Linked DNA regions of Spinactinospora alkalitolerans. The protein of the gene in region 3 interacts with the protein of the main gene of each other region in a pairwise test. Links are inferred from orthologs where the notes say so. Each region holds a gene or a part of one and is shown on either strand. Other genes may lie near its edges.

Region 1 (5,075 bases), 1.4 Mb from region 3 along the record:
TGTCCGAGGTCTTGTCGACCTGGCGGTCGAAGTACACGCCCGGAGAGCGGACAAGCTGGGACACGACGACACGCTCGGTGCCGTTGATGATGAACGTGCCTTTGGCGGTCATGAGCGGGAAGTCGCCCATGAACACCGTCTGGCTCTTGATCTCACCGGTTTCGTTGTTGATGAACTCCGCCGTGACGAACATCGGGGCGGAGTAGGTCATGTCCTTGTCCTTGCACTCCTCTTCGGAGTACTTGGGCGGCTCGAAGCGATGGTCGCGGAACGACAGCGACATCGTGCCCGAGAAGTCCTCGATGGGACTGATCTCCTCGAAGATCTCTTCGAGGCCAGACTGCTCCGGAACGTCCTTACGGCCCGCGTCACGGGCCGCCTCGACTCGGGCACGCCACTTCTCGTTGCCGAGCAGCCAGTCGAAGGACTCGGTCTGCAGGGCGAGAAGGTTCGGGACCTCGAGTGGTTCCTGAATGCGGGCGAAGGAAACGCGGTTCGGACCAAGGGCGTTAGCGGAGGCGTTGCGCGAGGCTGCCAACAGGGGTCCTTCCGAAGGCTTGTGGCGGTTGATGCGCGCGCACGCCGGACGACCCTGAACTCTGAAGGACCGACAGACAGGGACGGTTCTTCACGACGGCTGAGAACGTATCGTGGGGCCCGGATCCAGCAGGATTTCAAGCAGAAAACGGGCACGAGGTACGGGCTCTGGCACAGGAGTCGTCAAAGGGCAGCGCAAAAGGGCAGTGTAGCCGAATACTACACCGCTGTCCAACAGCAACCCTCGGAGTCAGTCACGACACCACGCAGCATCGCTCCAACAGGCGGATCCGTCAAGCCCAGATCCGACAGAACGCCCCATTCCCCCTCAGTGAGAGGACCCACAGGCCGGACAGGTGTGAGCCAGTCGACATCGGGGAAAGATGTTCCTTCCCGCATACAGCTCCTCCCTCTGATCCTGACCTTGAGATCCAACACCGGTTCCAGGGGGTCTTGAAGTTCGGCCATAGAAGGGATCCGCGGTGACCGGGCGATCCTCTCGTGCGCCGAAGGCCCCTCAAAGGATCGCCCCGGCGCCGCGCCCCCCGCGCCGCCACCGTGATCGCCAGGCCGAAACCATGGTGTCGGCCTGTGCCGACGACGTCGGCGTGCGCTTCGCGCGTGTGAGGGCGATTTACCGTCCACGGGCCCGGCGGCCACGCGAGAGAATCGCCCGACCGCGCGCCTGTCCCATCCTGGGGTCGAGGTCAAAACCCAAAGAGGCGGCCGCCCCCGAAGGGACGACCGCCCGCGCGCAGCCGGGTGACGACTACTTGAGGGTGATGGTGGCGCCGGCGCCCTCGAGGGCCTCCTTGGCCTTGTCCGCGGTCTCCTTGTTGACGCCCTCGAGCAGCGGCTTGGGAGCGTTGTCGACCAGGTCCTTGGCCTCCTTGAGACCCAGGCTCGTGAGGCTGCGGACCTCCTTGATGACCTGGATCTTCTTGTCGCCGGCGGACTCCAGGACGACGTCGAACTCGCTCTGCTCCTCCTCGGGGGCGGCCTCGCCGCCGCCACCACCCGGAGCGGCGACGACCGCGGCCGGGGCGGCGGCGGTGACGTCGAACTTCTCCTCGAACTGCTTCACGAAGTCCGAGAGCTCCAGCAGGGTCATCTCCTCGAACGCGCCGAGCAGCTCTTCGGTGCTGAGCTTCGCCATGGTTGCGATCTCTCTTTCTCTTCCGGCGCGGCCGCCCCTTGGCGCCGCACCGAGGCTTTCGGGCACCGGCGCACGCGGCGCGCCGGCGGGGTTCTGGGGTTCTTAGGCTTCCGCTCGCTTGTCGTGCAGTGCCTGGGCCAGGCGCACGGTCTTGGACGGCAGCGCCTGGAACAGGGCAGCGGCCTGACCCTGCTTGCCCTTCAGCGCACCGGCCAGCTTCGAGAGCAGAACCTCGCGGGACTCAAGGTCGGCCAGCCTGGTGATCTCCTCCGGCGTCATCGACCTGCCGTCGATCACACCGCCCTTGATCACCAGCGGCGGGTTCGCCCTGGCGAAGTCACGCAGACCCTTGGCCGCCTCGACCACATCGCCCTTGACGAAGGTGATGGCGGAGGGGCCCTCGAACAGGTCCAGGACCTGCTCGTCCAGACCGGCCTCGTTGGCGGCGATCTTGGTCAGCGTGTTCTTCACGACGCGGAACCGCGCGTTCTGGCCGAGGCTGCGGCGCAGTTCGGTGACCTGCGCGACAGTGAGCCCACGGTACTCGGTCAGCACGGCACCCTCCGAGCTCTGGAATTCCTCCTTGAGCTCGGCGACCGCGGCTGCCTTATCCGGCCTCGCCATGGGACTCCTTCCAACAGTGAACACCGGTCCAAGGAGCCATCCGAGTGGGCGCGCGCATGAAAAACGCCCCGGCGCAGGCGCACGGGGCTCGACGGGATCACGTGCACGAGGGCACGCGTGATCGCAGCTCACTCCACACCTGCGCGGGCCGCCCATTCGCATGGGACCTTAGGTCACCCGACGGGTGACGACCGGCGGTCTTCGGCAGTTACCAATGTTAGCCGATGCCCGGGAGTGAGTGGGACGTGCACGGTCCGGTGGACCGGTGCGGGGGTCAGGTGGCCGGCGAACGCGCCGGATGCGTTCGCCGGCTTCCGGAGCGGGTGCCGCTAATTCATGTCGCCCATGTCGCCCAGGTCGCCCATGAGGTCGTCCATGTCGCCGATCTGGTCCGCGCTCGGGTACTCGATCTCGACGGGCTGGTTGAACTCCAGGAAGTCCATGGTGCTGGTGAAGTCACCGGCCTCGCTGCTCACCCTGCGCGGCAGGCCCTCGTCGTCCACCCACACCTCGAACGCCATCTCGCTGACGCCCGACTGGGAGTACAGCTGCTGCGCCGACTCCTTGGCGTCGGCGTCGTCGATGTTCTCCAGTGCCTGGTCGACGCTGTAGGTCCCGGTGTACTTGGTCGTGGATACGCCGTTGACCTCCTCGGATCCGGCCTCCTCGATGCCCTCGCCGGCGAGCAGCTTCTCCAGTTCGGCCATCGGGTCCTGGGGCTGCTGGGTGCCCTCTGCCGCGCTCGACCGCAGCCACGCGGGGCCTCCCATGGAGGGGTCGCCCTCCACCAGGATCTCGTCACCGCGCATCAGCACCCTGCTGGTGCCGCTCGTGCCGAGGTCCATCGTTATCTCGTAGGTGGGCTCGGGGGTGCCGGAGTAGGTGATCTCCTGGGTCATCTCGGTGGCCTGCCCCTGCATGCTGCCCGACGTCGTCATCTCGGCACGGTAGCTCTCGACCTCGCGCGTCTGGCTCACCAGGTTGGAGAGCACCTCCGTGACGCTCGCACCGCCCGCCGCGCCGGGGAGGGCCGAACACCCCGCGACGACCATTGCCAAACCACTGCCCGCGACGGCGACGGCGAACTTTCGCAGCATCGATCAAACTCCAAAGACGTCTCGTTCGTGACCGGCCTGTTGACCTGCCCGAATCATGCGACGTGTCGCCCCGGGCAACGGTTCCACCGCTTTTCGCCGGATCGGGCCGGGTGGACGGCGGGCGGGGGCATGCATGGAGGCCGCATGGAGGGCGCGGGCGCGAAAAAGGGCGCCCCGGCTCGGATCCTCCGAGCCGGGGCGCCCCCGCTGCCCTCGATCGCCGCGCCGCGGCGCCGCGGACGCGCCGACTAGGCGACGGCGCGCGCCGCGTTCGGGTCCACCGGGATGCCGGGGCCCATCGTGGTGGTCAGCGTGGCCTTCTTGACGTAGCGGCCCTTGGCGGCCGACGGCTTGAGCCGCAGCACCTCGTCCAGGGCGGCCTGGTAGTTCTCGATGAGCTGCTGCTCGCCGAAGGAGGCCTTGCCGATGATGAAGTGCAGGTTGCCGTGCCGGTCGACCCGGAACTCGATCTTGCCGCCCTTGATGTCGCTGACGGCCTTGGCGACGTCGGGGGTGACGGTGCCGGTCTTGGGGTTGGGCATGAGGCCGCGCGGACCGAGCACCCGGCCCAGGCGACCGACCTTGCCCATCAGGTCCGGGGTGGCCACGACCGCGTCGAAGTCGAGGAAGCCCTTCTGGATCTCCTCGACGAGGTCGTCGTCGCCGACGTAGTCGGCGCCCGCGGCGCGGGCCTGCTCGGCACGGTCACCGGTGGCGAAGACCAGGACCCGAGCGGTCTTGCCGGTGCCGTGCGGCAGGTTGACGGTGCCGCGGACCATCTGGTCGGCCTTGCGCGGGTCGACGCCCAGGCGCAGGGCGATCTCGACGGTCGGGTCGAACTTGACGGAGATGGTCTCCTTGGCGAGCTTGACGGCCTCGACCGGCGCGTACAGCCGGTCGCGGTCCACCTGCTCGGAGGCCTTGCGGTGGTTCTTGCTGCGCTTCACTGAAAACTCCTGTTTCAAGGGGCCTGTGGTGTGCGGGCCAGCGCCTGGCCCTGCCACGGAGGACGGACGGCGCCGCAGGGCGCTACTTGACCTCGATGCCCATGGAACGGGCGGTGCCGGCGACGATCTTCTCGGCGGATTCGAGGTCACCGGTGTTGAGGTCGGGCAGCTTGGTCTGCGCGATCTCGCGCACCTGGTCGCGGGTGATGGAACCCGCGGTGCTGCGGCTCGGGGTCGTGGCGCCCTTGTCCAGGCCGGCGGCCTTGAGGATGAGCTTCGGGGCCGGCGGCGTCTTGGTGACGAAGCTGAACGACCGGTCCTCGAAGATGGTGATCTCTACGGGGATGACGTTGCCGCGCTGGGCTTCGGTGGCAGCGTTGTACTGCTTGCAGAAGTCCATGATGTTGACGCCGTGCGGGCCGAGGGCGGTACCGACCGGCGGAGCCGGGGTGGCCTGTCCTGCGGGCAGTTGAACCTTGACGAGCGCCGCGATCTTCTTCTTCGGAGGCATTTCGGGTCCTTTGCCGGATTTGCTGTGTGTTGTGGGTCCCTCGTCCCCGCGCCGCGGAGACGGCGCGGGTCCGGCCCGACCGGCAGGGAGTCGGACCGAGGTCCACCTACCACCTGCGTGGAGAGCCGCGCGTCCGCCGGGACCCGGGCGGATCGCGAATAAGCCCCGCCGAGGGCGGGGCACGGTGGGTCGGCCCCGAAGGG
Region 2 (4,911 bases), 3.1 Mb from region 3 along the record:
GATCCCTGTTCTAACAGGACTCTCAACCCCGGCTAACCCCGGCTCCGGTGGCGGGTGGCGGGGCGGTGATCATAGCGCGCCGCGTCCGCCCCCGCGCCGCAGCACGCGCAGCGACCCTTGGACCCGCGTCTCGGTGAACTCACCGGACTCCAGCGCCCTGCGGTAGATGTTGTACGGCGGGCGGCCGCCGTCGGCGGGGTCCGGGAACACGTCGTGGATGACCAGCGCGCCGCCCGGGGCGACGTGCGGACTCCAGCCCGCGTAGTCGGCCTGGGCGGCCTCCTCGGTGTGGCCGCCGTCGATGAAGAGCATGCCCAGAGGGGTGCTCCACAGCCGGGCGACATCGGCGGATCGCCCGACGACCGCGATCACGTGGCCCTCCAGGTCGGCGGCCGCCATGGTCGAGCGGAACGCCCCGAGGGTGTCGAGCATCCCGGTCTCCGGGTTCACCATGGTGGGATCGTGGTACTCCCAGCCCTCCTGGTGCTCCTCGGAGCCGTGGTGGTGGTCCACGGTGACGACCGTCCCGCCGGTCTGCCGGACGGCCGCGCCCAGGAAGACGGTGGACTTGCCGCAGTAGGTGCCGATCTCCAGGACCGGCCCCAGCGGGGCGTGGGCCAGCGCGGTCTCGTACAGGGCGAGCCCTTCCTCCGAGGGCATGAAGCCCTTCGCGGCCTCGGCCGCGCGCAGCAGTTCGGCGGGCATGGCGGGGGTGGGCGTGGTCACTGCGGGTCGCCTTCTTTCCGTCCTGGTCGGGACGCTTTTCCGTGCGGGTCGTCCGGTGCCGCTCACGATGCGGCACAGGGCACGTTATCCACAGCACCGGGCCGGAGCCGGCACGCGGGTGCCTCGATCGGCTCGGTTGGAGGAAAGGGACCTCCGGGCCCCTCCTCCCCCGCGTCGTGTCCGGGGTCAGCGCTTCGCGTGCCGGATCAGGCGGGCGATCGCCTCGTCCAGGACGGCGTCCTGCTTGCAGAACGCGAAGCGGACCAGGTGGCGCCCCTCCTCCTGGTTGTCGTAGAACACCTGGGCCGGGACGGTGACCACGCCGGCCGTGCGGGGCAGGGCGCGGGCCAGTTCGACGCCGTCGGTGAAACCCAGCGGGCGGATGTCGGCCATCACGAAGTAGGTGCCCTGCGGGCGCAGCACGCCGAAGCCGGCGGTGCGCAGCCCCTCGGCCAGGCGGTCGCGCTTGGCCTGCAGCGCGTCGCGCTGGGCGCGCACCCAGTCCATCTCGTCGCGCAGCGCGTCGGCGATCGCCAGTTGCAGGGCGCCGTTGGCGCTGAACGTGAGGAACTGGTTGACCGTGCGCACCGCGCGCACGAGCGGGCCGGGGCCCGTCACCCAGCCGGTCTTCCAGGCGGTGACCGAGAACGTCTTGCCCACCGAGGAGACCGACAGCGTGCGTTCGCGCATCCCCGGCAGCGAGGCCAGCGGGATGTGCGCGGCGCCGTCGAAGGTCAGGTGCTCGTAGACCTCGTCGGTGATGGCGATGAGGTCGTGCTCCCCGCAGACCGCGGCGATGGTCTCCAGCTCCTCGGCGGTGAACACCGTACCGGTGGGGTTGTGCGGGGAGTTGACGATGATGGCGCGGGTCCGCGGTCCGATCGCGGCCCGCAGCTCATCGGGGTCGAACACGAATCTGCCGTCGGCCCCGGAAGGGCGCAGCGTGACCGGGCGCCGCACGCCGCCGGCCAGCGCGATGACCGCGGCGTAGGAGTCGTACATCGGCTCGAAGAGCACGACCTCGTCGCCGGGCTCCACCACGCCCAGCACGCTCGCCGCGATGCCGGCCGTCGCGCCGACGGTGATGTAGACCTCGGCACCGGGGTCGTAGTCCAGCCCGTGGCGGCTGCGGCGGTCGGCCGCCACCGCCGCCCGCAGTTCGGGGCGCCCGGGGCCGGGCGGGTACTGGTTGACGCCCTGCTCGATCCTGCGCGCCGCCCCCTCCAGCAGCGACCGCGGGCCGTCGGTGTCGGGAAAGCCCTGCCCGAGGTTGACGGCTTCGGTCTCGATGGCCAACTGCGTCATCTCGGCGAAGATCGTCTCGCCGAATCCGCGCATGCGTGCGACAAGCGGTTCATCCACAGCAAGCCAGCATAGGGCGCGCCCGGTCCGCCGGGGCTGCGGCCGGAGGCCCGCTGGACCGAACCGGCCGGGACCGGGCGCATCCGCACGGCCGATGCGGGACCCGGTACTAGGACGCGATCCCCCTGCGGGTCCTGACCTCGGCCAGGACCTCGTGCAGCCGGCTCATCTCCTCGTCGCTGAAGCGCTCGATGAAGCGGAGCATGGCCGCGCCCCGGTCGCCGCTCTCGCTGAGCACCTCGCTCATGACCCGCGCGGTGTGCTCCTCGCGCGACTCCGAAGGCCAGTAGCGCCACGCCCGCCCCGCCTTCTCCCGGTTCAGCATCCCCTTGTGGTACAGGATGTTGGCCACCGTCATGACGGTCGTATAGGCGATGTCGCGGTCGTAGGTCATCGTCTCGCGCACTTCGCGCACGACGAGCGGCTGATCGGCCCTCCAGAGCGCGTCCATGATCGCCGCCTCCAGTTCGCCGAACTCCCTTACCTTCACCCTCCCCCACCTCCGTCCGGCCATGCTAGAAGCGAAGGCCGGGGCCGTGCGGTGAAACGCGACCGGCCGAACAGATACGCACCTGCCGCCGGACGAAACCGCCCGTTTCACCACCCGCACCGCCGCCGGAGCGGCGGTTTCGGTAGGTGCGGCGTCGTTTCCGTGGCCTCTACGGCGACCGGGCCGCGGCGCCGGGAGGCCCCGGAGGGGCTACATCAGCCCCTGGAGGTGGACCTGCGCCTGCTCGGCCAGGTTGCGCGGGATGACGTAGGGGCTCTCGGCGTTGATGTCGGGCCAGTTGTCGTGGATGTCCTCGGCGCCGGCGTCGGGGATCACGACACCGGGCCCCTCCGCGACGAACACCCGGGCGACGCGGCCGCCGCCCACGGAGTAGACCTCCCCGGTCGTCGTGCAGTCCTCGTGCGCGAGCCAGACCACCAGGGGCGTCACCTGCTCCGGGCGCAGCCTCGTCGCCGCCTCGGCCGGGAAGGCGTCCTCGGTCATCCGGGTGTAGGCGACCGGCGCGATGGCGTTGGCGGTGATGTCGTACTTGGCGCCCTCGATGGACAGCGACTTGGTCAGCCCGACGACGCCCATCTTGGCCGCCGAGTAGTTGCTCTGCCCGAAGTTGCCGAACAGCCCGGACGGCGACGTGGTGTTGATGATGCGGCCGTAGCCGTGCTCGCGCAGGTGGCTGAACGCCGCCCGGGAGACCAGGAAGGAGCCGCGCAGGTGCATGTTGACCACGTCGTCCCACTCGGCGACCGTGATGTTCTTGAACGACTTGTCGCGCAGGATGCCGGCGTTGTTGACGACGACGTCGACCCGGCCGAACACGTCGAGCGCCTCCTCCACCAGCGACTGCGCGCCCTCCTCGGTCGCGATGTCGCCGGTGTGGGCCAGGGCTGAACCGCCCTTGCCGCGGATCTGCTCGACGACCTCCGCTGCCGCGCCACCGGTCTCGGCTGCGCCGTCGGCCTCGTTGACGACGACCTTGGCACCGCGCGCTGCGAGTCCGAGGGCGTGCGCCCGGCCCAGCCCCTGCCCGGCACCGGTGACGATGGCCACTCGCCCGTCGAACCGCAGTTCAGTCATTTCTCCTCCTCGCTTGCAGCCGTGTTCGCCGCGCCCGTGGAGCGGAGGCTCGGCGACCTTGAATCTAACTACCCGATTCCGGCCCGGGTGTGCGACTCGGCGGGGCTCGAAGCCGCTTACCGCGGAAGCCGGATCCCGTCCGGAGGGAGTGGGGGCGGGAGGAGGAAACGCCTTGTTCGCCACCCTCGTACTCCGCGGCGCCGCGTTGGTAGATTCGGTGGTCCCCGCTCAGCCTTGCCTGATCCGGTACCGCAGGTATCCACAACGAGCCGGAGGCCGATCGTGCCGATCCGCGTGATCCAGTGGGCGACGGGCACGGTGGGCGGAGCAGCCCTCCGCGCGCTGATCACCCGACCCGAGTTCGAGCTGGTCGGAGTCTACGTACACGCGCCCGACAAGGTCGGCCGGGACGCCGGCGAGCTCGCAGGGCTCGGCGACGTGGGGGTCCGGGCCACCGGCGACATCGACGAGGTCCTCGCCATGGAGGCCGACTGCGTGGCGCACATGCCGCTCCCCTCGGCCTACTTCTCCGAGGACTCCGACCTGGACGCCCGGACCATCTGCGCCCTGCTGGGCTCGGGCAAGAACGTCGTCACCACAACGGGCTTCACCTACCCGCGCGCCCAGGGCCCGGCGATGGTCGCACGGCTGGAGGCGGCCTGCGCCGAGGGCGGCGTGTCCCTGCACGGCACCGGGGTCAATCCGGGGTTCATGTCGGAGGTGCTGCCGCTCACCGTCACCGGCCTGGGCATGCGCATCGACCACATATTCCTGCGCGAGTGCTCCGACCTGGCCGGCAATCCCTCCCGCGACGTCGTGGTCGGCCTCATGGGGCTGTCGCGGTCCCCGGAGGACTACGAGCGCGCGATCCGGCCGTTCCGCGCCTTCCACGAGCAGATCTACACCGAGAGCATCCACCTGGTGGCCGAAGGGCTGGGCCTGGAGCTGGACGACGTGGAGGCCCGCGACGAGGTGGCGACCGCACCGGCCGCGTTCGAGACCGCGGCGGGGACCCTGGGGGCCGGCACGGTGGCGGCGTCGCGCTGGAACTACCTGGCCACGATCGGCGGACGGCCGATCATCGACGTCGAATGCGTCTACAAGAGCGATGCCGCGCACGTCCGGCCGTGGGGCGATCCGGGCGTGGTGCTGCGGGTGGAGGGGCTGCCGGACTACGTCCTGCGGATCGAGGACTTCTCCCCCGGGCTGATCGGCGCGGCGGCCTACGCGGTCAACGC
Region 3 (8,893 bases):
ATGCTCACGGCGTCGAACAGGCCGAACTGCAGAACCGCCACGAAGGGCCACAGCAGCAGCGCGCTGTGGGAACGCAGTTGCAGGCCGGAGGAGATGACGTCGCCCCGCTCCGCGGCGGCGAGCGCGCGTTCGTAGTCGCCCGCGTCGAGGGCGACGCCGATGCCCCAGGCGATCAGCGAGGCGGCCACCGCGCCGACGGCGAGGCCGAGCAGCGTGGCCAGGCGCAGGTCCGCGCGCAGCCACGCCGCGAAGCGGTACTGCACGACGTAGCCGACGTAGCCGCACACCAGCCCGGCCACCAGCGTCATGATGGCGAAGTAGCCCTCGGCCGCGAACAAGGTCTCCGACACCGGGTAGGGCAGCGTCGTCCCCGACCCGGTCGCGGTCACCTCGGCGCGCGGCGCGATCATCCACCACAGCAGCCCCAGCGGCACGCCGAGCACCGTGACGGCGCCCAGTGCCGCGCCCCCCATGGCGAGCTGTCGCCCCATCACCGCAGGCCCATCCTGTTCCGCCCTCTCCCCGGTCTCCGGCGTCACCGACATCGCGCCGGATCGGCGCGCGCATCGAATGTATCCCCTGCCGCGGACCCGAAAACCAGTGGTGCCGGGGTGGGCGGGTCATGACAATGGCCGCATGAGCACCGTCATCGATCCCCGCATCGCCCCGCCGGCGGCCGCCGACGAGCGCACCCTCCTCAACGCGTGGCTCGACCGGCACCGCGCCACCGTCAGGTACAAATGCGCCGGGCTCGATCCCTCGCTCGCGGCCGCGGCCCCGCTGAGCGCGTCACCTCTGATGTCGATCGGCGGAATCGTCTCGCACCTGCGCTGGGTGGAGCACCTCTGGTTCGAGGTCATGCTGCTCGGCCTGCCCGACCGGGGCCCCTACACCTCCGACGACCCCGACGCCGAGTGGCGCCTCGGAGCCCGGCGCCCGCTGGCCGACCTCCTCGACGAGTACGACGCCCAGTGCGAGCGCTCCCGCGGGATCGCCGCGCGGGTGGAACTGTGCGGCGCGGCCCGGCGCTCCCCTCCCGGCGAGCAGCCGGCCACGCTGCGCTGGGTGCTGCTGCACATGCTGGAGGAGACCGCCCGGCACAACGGCCACCTCGACGTCCTCAGGGAAATGGCCGACGGCGTGACCGGCGACTGAAGGCCGGGCTCCGTGCGCGCCCGCCCGGATCCGCCGCCGACCCTGGCGCCGCTCTCCACGCACGAGCGCCCGCCGCCCGGCCTCCGGCGTCACCCGTCGGCGTCCTCGTCGTCCCCGTCGCCGGCGTCCGCGGCGTCGTCCTCGGCCAGGATCCGGTAGAGCCCGCGCCGGGTGTCGGCCAGCAGCCGCTTGGCCCTGGCCGACTGCTCGGGCGTGCCGGCCTGGGCCACCTGGACCGCCGCCGCCGACAACTGCGCGGCCAGCCCGCTGATCTCGGCGAAGTCGGCGTGGGTGTCCTCGAACTCCTCGGCCACGGCCTCCCACGGCGGGGTGAGCTCCCCTGCGTTGTCCTCGACGTAGCGCCGGCCTTCGTCGCTGAGCTCGAACGGGCGGCGCCGGCCGCCGCCCGCGCTCTCGGCCGGGCGCACCAGGCCCTCGTCCTCCAACTGCTGCAGCATCGGATAGACCGAGCCCGGACTGGGCCGCCACGCGCCGCGGCTGCGCTCCCGGCCCTCCCGGATGATCTCGTAGCCGCTGCGCGGCTCCTCGGACAGCAGCAGCAGGATCCCGGTGCGCACGTCACCGCGCCGGGCCCGGGGTCCGCGCCCCCGCCGCGGACCCCGGCCGCCGCCGAAGAAGAACTCGAACGGGCTGCCGCCGGGACCGAACGGGGGCTGGCCGCCCCACGGCCCGCCCGGCGGCCGCGGCGGGTGGAACCCTCCGCCGCGCGGACCGCCGCCCATGGCCATCCAGAACGGGCGCGGGCCGCAGTGGCGGTGGCCCCGCCGCCCCCCTCGTGCGCCCTCCTCGCCCTCGGGGACCTCCCAGCCGCCCTCCGTCCGGCGCGGATCGCCGCCCCACTTCCACGGCATCGCCATCGCCGCCATCGCACACTCCCCCTTTTTACCCTTCGATAGGTCACCTGGTATCGAGATACTTCTACGATATATCGCTAATCTACCGCGGTCAACGGCCTTCTCCGGATCCCCCCGGAAACGACGACGGGCCCGCCACCCCCTACCGGGAGCGGCGGGCCCGTCGCGGGCGCGGGCGCGGCTACACGCCACCGAGGCAGTTGGAGCCCAGCAGCGCCTTGAGGTCGCCCATCAGCTCCGGCGAAGGGCTGACCCGCAACCGGTCGTCCAGGGCGAACACCGTGGTCCGCGGTCCGTTGTGCACCTGCAGGTGCACCTGGGTCTGCCCCTGGTTGCGGGTGAGGATGTCGCGGAACTCGGTGATCGTCTCCCTGCGCACCCGGCCCAGCGGCATCGACACCACGACCGGCTGCTCCTGGCCGACCTGGGAGAGGTCGGGCTGGATGACCTCCATGGCGATGAGCTTGGGCGTGTCCTCGCGGCGGTCCAGGCGGCCCTTGATGAACAGCACCGCGTCCTCGGCCAGGACCTGCGAGCACAGCTGGTAGGTGTTGGGGAAGATCATGCAGTCGATGGCGCCGCCCAGGTCCTCCAGGTTGGCCATCGCCCAGGAGTTGCCCTGCTTGGTGACCTTGCGGGTCAGCCCCGACAGCAGACCGCCGACGGTGACCATGGTGCCGTCGGGGCGGTCGGCCAGCTCGGCGATGCCGCAGTCGGTGCTGGAGGACAGCAGCCCCTCCAGGCCGAGCAGCGGGTGGTCGGAGACGTAGAGGCCGAGCATCTCCCGCTCGAAGCTCAGCAGCGTGGTCTTGTCCCACTCCCCCTCGGGGATGTCGGGCACCACCTGGATGCCGGACTCCGGCTCGGCGATGCCGCCGAACAGGGAGTCCTGCCCGGCCGCCTCGGCGCGCTTGTGGCCGATGATGGCGTCGATCGCCTGCTCGTGGACCATCACCAGGCCCTTGCGCGGGTGGCTGAACTCGTCGAATGCCCCGGCCTTGACCAGCGACTCCACGACCCGCTTGTTGCAGACCTGGGCCGGCACCTTGTCCAGGAAGTCGGCGAAGCCGCCGAACTTGCCCTTCTCCGTGCGGGCCTTGACGATGCCGTCGACGACGTTGCCGCCGACGTTGCGGATCGCCGAGAGCCCGAAGCGGATCTCGTCGGAGCCGCGCGGGGTGAAGGTGGAGTCGGACTCGTTGACGTCGGGCGGCAGCACCTTGATCTTCATGCGGCGGCACTCGTTGAGGTAGAGCGCGCTCTTGTCCTTGTCGTCGCCGACCGAGGTCAGCAGGCCCGCCATGTATTCGGCCGCGTAGTTGGCCTTGAGGTAGGCGGTCCAGTAGGAGATCAGGCCGTAGGCGGCGCTGTGCGCCTTGTTGAAGGCGTAGTCGGAGAAGGGGACCAGGATGTCCCACAGCGTCTTGATCGCCTCGTCGGAGAACCCGTTGGCCTTCATGCCCTCGCTGAAGGGCTTGAACTCCTTGTCCAGGACCTCCTTCTTCTTCTTGCCCATGGCCCGGCGCAGCAGGTCGGCCTGTCCGAGCGTGTACCCGGCGACCTGCTGGGCGATCTGCATGACCTGCTCCTGGTACACGATCAGGCCGTAGGTCGTGCCCAGGATGTCCTTGAGCGGTTCGGCCAGCTCCGGGTGGATCGGGGTGATCTCCTGCTGGCCGTTCTTGCGCAGCGCGTAGTTGATGTGGGAGTTGGCGCCCATCGGGCCCGGGCGGTACAGCGCGCCGACGGCGGAGATGTCCTCGAAGTGGTCGGGGCGCATCTGGCGCAGCAGGGAGCGCATCGGCCCGCCGTCGAACTGGAAGACCCCGAGGGTGTCGCCGCGGCCCAGGAGCTCGAAGGCCTTCTCGTCGTCCAGGGGCAGGCGGAGCAGGTCGACCTTCTCGCCCCGGTTGGCCTCGATGTTCTTCAGGCAGTCGTCGATGATGGTGAGGTTGCGCAGGCCCAGGAAGTCCATCTTCATCAGGCCGAGCGTTTCGCAGGTCGGGTAGTCGAACTGCGTGATGATGACGCCGTCGGAGTCGCGGCGCATCACCGGGATGTGGTCGGTGATGGTCTCCGAACTCATGATGACGCCGGCCGCGTGCACGCCGGTCTGGCGGATCAGGCCCTCGAGCCCCTGGGCGAGGTCCATGGCCTGCTTGACGTCGGTGTCCTCGTCGTAGAGCTTGCGCAGCTCGCCCGCCTCGCTGTAGCGGGAGTGCTTCTCGTCGAAGATGCCCGAGAGCGGGATGTCCTTGCCCATGACGGCGGGCGGGAACGCCTTGGAGACGCGGTCGCCCAGCGCGTAGGGGAAGCCCAGGACGCGCGAGGCGTCCTTGACGGCGGCCTTGGCCTTAATGGTGCCGAAGGTCGCGATCATGGCGACCTTGTCCTGGCCGTACTTCTCGGTGACGTAGCGGATGACGTCGCCGCGTCGGCGCTCGTCGAAGTCGATGTCGATGTCGGGCGGCGACTCGCGCTCGGGGTTGAGGAACCGCTCGAAGATCAGGCTGTGCGGCAGCGGGTCGAGGTCGGTGATGCCCAGCGCGTAGGCCAGCAGCGATCCCGCGGCCGAGCCGCGGCCCGGCCCCACCCGGATGCCGTTCTCCTTGGACCAGTTGATGAAGTCGGCCACCACGAGGAAGTAGGACGGGTAGCGCTTCTGGACGATGACGTCGATCTCGTACTCGGCCTGCTTGACGTAGTTGTCCGGAACCTCGTCGGGGAAGCGCCGCTCCAGGCCGCGCAGGACCTCCTTGCGGAAGAAGCCCTCCTCGGTCTCCCCCTCGGGGATGGGGTACTTCGGCATGAGGTCGTAGTAGTCGAACATGCCGGAGGCGTCGACCATCTCGGCGATCTCCAGCGTGCTGCGGCACCCCTGCTGCCAGGCCTCGGAGGTGTCGATGGCGCGCATCTCGTCGGCGGTCTTGAGGAAGTAGCCGGAGCCGCCGAACTTGAACCGGTTGGGGTCGGCCAACTGCGACCCGGTCTGGATGCACAGCAGGGCGTCGTGGGCGTCGCGCTCGTTCTCGTAGGTGTAGTGCGAGTCGTTGGTGACGACGAAGCGCAGGCCGAGCTGCTTGGCGATCTCCACCAGGCCGTCGCGGACCCGGCTCTCGATGTCGAGGCCGTGGTCCATGAGCTCGACGAAGTAGTTCTCCGGCCCGAAGATGTCGCGGTACCGGGCCGCGACCTTGATGGCCTCGTCGAACTGGCCGAGCCGCAGCCGGGTCTGCACCGCGCCAGAGGGGCACCCCGTCGTCGCGATGATCCCCTTGGCGTACTCGCTGATGAGCTCCATGTCCATGCGGGGCTTGCGGAAGTGGCCCTCGATGGAGGCCCGCGAGTTCAGCTTGAAGAGGTTGTGCAGGCCCTCCTTGTTCTGCGCCCACATCGTCATGTGGTTGAACGCGCCGCCACCGGAGACGTCGTCGCTCTTCTGGCCCGGGTCGCCCCACCGGACCGGCTTCTTGTGGTGGCGCGACTCCGGCGCCACGTAGGCCTCGACGCCGATGACCGGGGTGACGCCGGCGGCCCGGGCCTGCGTGTAGAAGTCGAAGGCGCCGTGCATGTTGCCGTGGTCGGTCATGGCGACGGCCGGCATCTTCTCCGCCTGCGCCACCTCGAACAACTGCTTCAGCCTGGCCGCTCCGTCGAGCATCGAGTACTCGGTGTGAACGTGCAGGTGGACGAAGGAGTCGGCCATGACGCGATTACCCCATTGCGGCTCGGTGGACTGGTGGTGACTCACGAGCCTATGCCCGTCACGGCCTCTGCGGACCCGGTTCGCGGGGTCGGAAATCGCACGCGCCGCGCTCGCCCTGATGAGCGCCGTGCCACCGGCGTGTCGGGCCGGCCGCGGCGAGGAGGGCGCACCGGGCCGCCGGTGCCGGACGGGGCGGACGGGAGGGGCGGGAGCGCGCTCGCAGCCGGCGCGAAGCGCCGCGGGGAGGAGGCCGCGGACCATGCGCGGTCGCGGTGGCACGAAAAAGCGGGCCCCGGACCGTATCCCCCTCAAGAACGGCTCAGGGCCCGCGGCGCGACGGATGGTCGCGCGTCGTCCGCGGCGACGCCTCGGCCGGACGGTGCGGCGCGCACACCCCGGCCCCGGCGCTTGGGAAGGCCCCTCCCACGTCGGAGTCATGCCCCTCCCGACACTTCTCCTCCCCATTGCGCGGAACGCGTCCAACATAAATCGGCGCACGCGCTGGCCGCCACCGGATCCGTGGCCTGATACTTGATAGTTCCGGCCACGGAAGGGTCCACTGATGGGAGCAGCGGCACTGCCCCGGCGGGGCGTCAACACCGCACTCGTGCTGACGGGCGTCGGCAGCGAGCACGGCCTCACGCCGCAGGCGTGCCTCGCCGGAACCGGCATGACACCCGAGCTGCTCACCGATCCGATGCGGGAGATCGAGGCCGAGCAGGAACTGGGGGTGATCCGCAACCTGCTGGAGGCCCTGCCGCACGTGCCGCACCTGGGGCTCATCGCCGGCCGCCGCTACCACTTCACGACGTTCGGCGTCTGGGGCCTCGGACTCGCCTCCAGCGCCACCCTCGGCGATGCGGTGGACTACGCCCGCCGGACCCTGCCGGGCAGCTTCGCGCTGTGCCACTGGGACTTCGGACTGGAGGGCGGGCTGCTGCGCTGGCGGCTGACGGCGGAGCACCTGCCGGCCTGGGCCCGCCGGTTCGCCCTCGAACGCGACGCCGCCTCGATCCGGACCGTCCAGCACCAGATCCTGGGCGAGTCCATCCCCTTCGAGGCGCTGCGGACCAGCTTTCCCCAGCCCGAGAACGCCGCCCCCTACGAGGAGGTGTTCGGCCCCTCACTGGAGTTCGACTCGGCGCACGACGAGGTCCTCATCGCGCCCGAGCACTGCGACCGGCCGCTGCCCCAGGCCGATCCGCACACCCACCGGTGGTGCGCGCAGGAGGCGCAGCGGATCACCGCGCGCCGCAGCGAGGCGGCCGTCGTCACCGCGGTCCGCCGGCACATCGCGCACGACCTGGCCTCGGTGGACCTGGAGACGGTGGCCCGCGCGGTGGCCCTGAGCCCGCGCACCCTGCGGCGCCGGCTGAACGAGCACGGGGCGTCCTTCCGGGACCTGCTGGAGGAGGCCCGCCGGTCCCGGGCGCTGGAGCTGCTGGCCCGCAGGACCCCGGTCGCCGACATCGCGGCGCGGCTGGGCTACGCCGACAGCGCGGCCTTCAACCACGCCTTCAAGCGCTGGACCGGGCTGTCCCCCCGCGATATGGTCCGGCGCGGTTGACCGGCCGCCCCGCCGTTCACCGCCCCGCCACACCGGCGAGCGCCGCGGTTGGTCCGGCGGCGCTAGACACGACCCTGACGAGACACGGTCCGCGACGGCACCCCCGTCGGTTCCCGCTCCTTCGCCCAGTGACCGAGAGACCGAGAAGGGCACCCCATGCGCTCCCGTCCCCGCCTCCTCCCGCCCGCGGCGCTGTCCGCCGCGCTCACCGCGGCGCTCCTGCTCGGTGCCGCGCCCGCCGCCGCCGACACCGGCGACGCACCGGCCCGCTCCCCCGGCTCCTCCGGCGCAGGCGTCCGCTTCGCCACCTTCAACGCCTCGCTGAACCGCCCCGCCGAGGGGGAGCTGATCGAGGACCTGTCCACCCGCGACGACGCCCAGGCCCGCAACGTCGCCGAGATCATCCAGCGCGCCCGGCCCGATGTGCTGCTGATCAACGAGTTCGACCACGACGACGAGGGCACCGCCGCCCGGCTGTTCCAGGACAACTACCTGTCCGTCGGGCACAACGGCGCCAGGGCCGTCGACTACCCCTACCGCTACACCGCGCCCTCCAACACCGGCGTCGCCTCGGGGTTCGACCTCGACAACGACGGCCGCGCCGTCACCGAACCCGGCGAGGCGGGCTACGGCGACGACGCGCTGGGATTCGGCGCCTTCCCCGGCCAGTACGGGATGGTCGTCTACTCCAGGTACCCCATCGACACCGACCGGGTGCGCACCTTCCAGGAGTTCCGGTGGGCCGACATGCCCGGCGCGCTGCTGCCCACGGACCCGGAGACCGGCGCGGACTTCTACTCGGCCGAGGAGCTGGAGGCGCTGCGGCTGTCATCGAAGAGCCACTGGGACGTCCCCGTGCGCGTCGGCCGCGGGCGCAGCGTGCACTTCCTGGTCGCCCACCCGACCCCGCCCGCCTTCGACGGCCCCGAGCGCCGCAACGTGGCCCGCAACCACGACGAGATCCGGTTCTGGGCCGACTACGTCACCCCCGGCCGCGGCCGCTACATCTACGACGACGAGGGCCGGCGCGGCGGCCTGAGGCCGGGATCGGCGTTCGTCGTCGCCGGCGACCTCAACGCCGACCCCAATGACGGCGACGGCCACCCCGAGGCCGTCTCGCAACTGCTCGGCGCCCCCCGCGTCAACGGCACCGTGCTGCCGCGCAGCGAAGGGGCCGCCGAGGCGGCCGAGGACCAGGGCGGCGCGAACACCGGCCACTCCGGTCCGGCCGCCGCCGACACCGCCGACTTCGCCGACGACCCGGCCCCCGGCAACCTGCGCGTGGACTATGTCCTGCCCTCGCGCGGCCTGCCGGTGCGCGGCGGCGTGTTCTGGCCGACCGCTGACGACCCGCTGTCCCGGCTGACCGGCGAGCACCCCTTCCCCTCCTCCGACCACCGCCTGACCTGGCTGGACCTGCACCGCCGCTGACCGGCGCGCCGGAACGAACCGCTGTACTCACTGATGTCCGCTGATGTCCGACGGTCGGGCTCGCACAGGGAGTCGGCTGCCGCGGTGCGCGCAGCTCCGGCGGCACAGTGGACCCGAGCCCTGGAGATCCCGCTCCGCCCGGCGAACGCGGCGGTCGAG

Evidence for each region. Proteins that work in one complex are often made in the same cells at the same time.
Region 1: the proteins of dnaE (region 3) and rplL interact in binary tests that used the Escherichia coli proteins (3 or more experiments, as listed by UniProt). The link is inferred for Spinactinospora alkalitolerans from one-to-one orthologs.
Region 2: the proteins of dnaE (region 3) and HDA32_RS04580 interact in binary tests that used the Escherichia coli proteins (3 or more experiments, as listed by UniProt). The link is inferred for Spinactinospora alkalitolerans from one-to-one orthologs.

What each region holds. Positions count from the first base shown.
Region 1 is NZ_JACCCC010000001.1:5,534,201-5,539,275, forward strand. The notes cover bases 1-2,942. They hold rplL (50S ribosomal protein L7/L12), read right to left. Parts: upstream 1,694-2,942; coding sequence 1,307-1,693; downstream 1-1,306. Other genes in these bases: rpoB (DNA-directed RNA polymerase subunit beta), read right to left, coding at 1-538; rplJ (50S ribosomal protein L10), read right to left, coding at 1,796-2,317; HDA32_RS24650 (SCO4651 family lipoprotein), read right to left, coding at 2,647-2,942. Outside these bases: more of HDA32_RS24650, read right to left, coding at 2,943-3,414; rplA (50S ribosomal protein L1), read right to left, coding at 3,663-4,361; rplK (50S ribosomal protein L11), read right to left, coding at 4,444-4,872. UniProt on the Escherichia coli protein: The binding site for several of the GTPase factors involved in protein synthesis (IF-2, EF-Tu, EF-G and RF3). Is thus essential for accurate translation.
Region 2 is NZ_JACCCC010000001.1:973,323-978,233, reverse strand. Bases 1-2,778 are described here. They hold HDA32_RS04580 (pyridoxal phosphate-dependent aminotransferase), read right to left. Parts: upstream 2,089-2,778; coding sequence 913-2,088; downstream 1-912. Other genes in these bases: HDA32_RS04575 (BlaI/MecI/CopY family transcriptional regulator), read right to left, coding at 2,198-2,602; HDA32_RS04585 (class I SAM-dependent methyltransferase), read right to left, coding at 70-726. In the rest of the region: HDA32_RS04570 (SDR family NAD(P)-dependent oxidoreductase), read right to left, coding at 2,789-3,673; HDA32_RS04565 (NAD(P)H-dependent amine dehydrogenase family protein), read left to right, coding at 3,956-4,911. UniProt on the Escherichia coli protein: Shows aminotransferase activity with methionine and histidine as substrates, and to a lesser extent also with phenylalanine.
Region 3 is NZ_JACCCC010000001.1:4,114,363-4,123,255, forward strand. Bases 2,012-6,122 are described here. They hold dnaE (DNA polymerase III subunit alpha), read right to left. Parts: upstream 5,737-6,122; coding sequence 2,212-5,736; downstream 2,012-2,211. Other genes in these bases: HDA32_RS18255 (PadR family transcriptional regulator), read right to left, coding at 2,012-2,042. In the rest of the region: HDA32_RS18245 (hypothetical protein), read right to left, coding at 1-491; HDA32_RS18250 (DinB family protein), read left to right, coding at 637-1,155; more of HDA32_RS18255, read right to left, coding at 1,245-2,011; HDA32_RS18265 (AraC family transcriptional regulator), read left to right, coding at 6,299-7,303; HDA32_RS18270 (endonuclease/exonuclease/phosphatase family protein), read left to right, coding at 7,460-8,734. UniProt on the Escherichia coli protein: DNA polymerase III is a complex, multichain enzyme responsible for most of the replicative synthesis in bacteria. This DNA polymerase also exhibits 3' to 5' exonuclease activity. The alpha chain is the DNA polymerase catalytic subunit.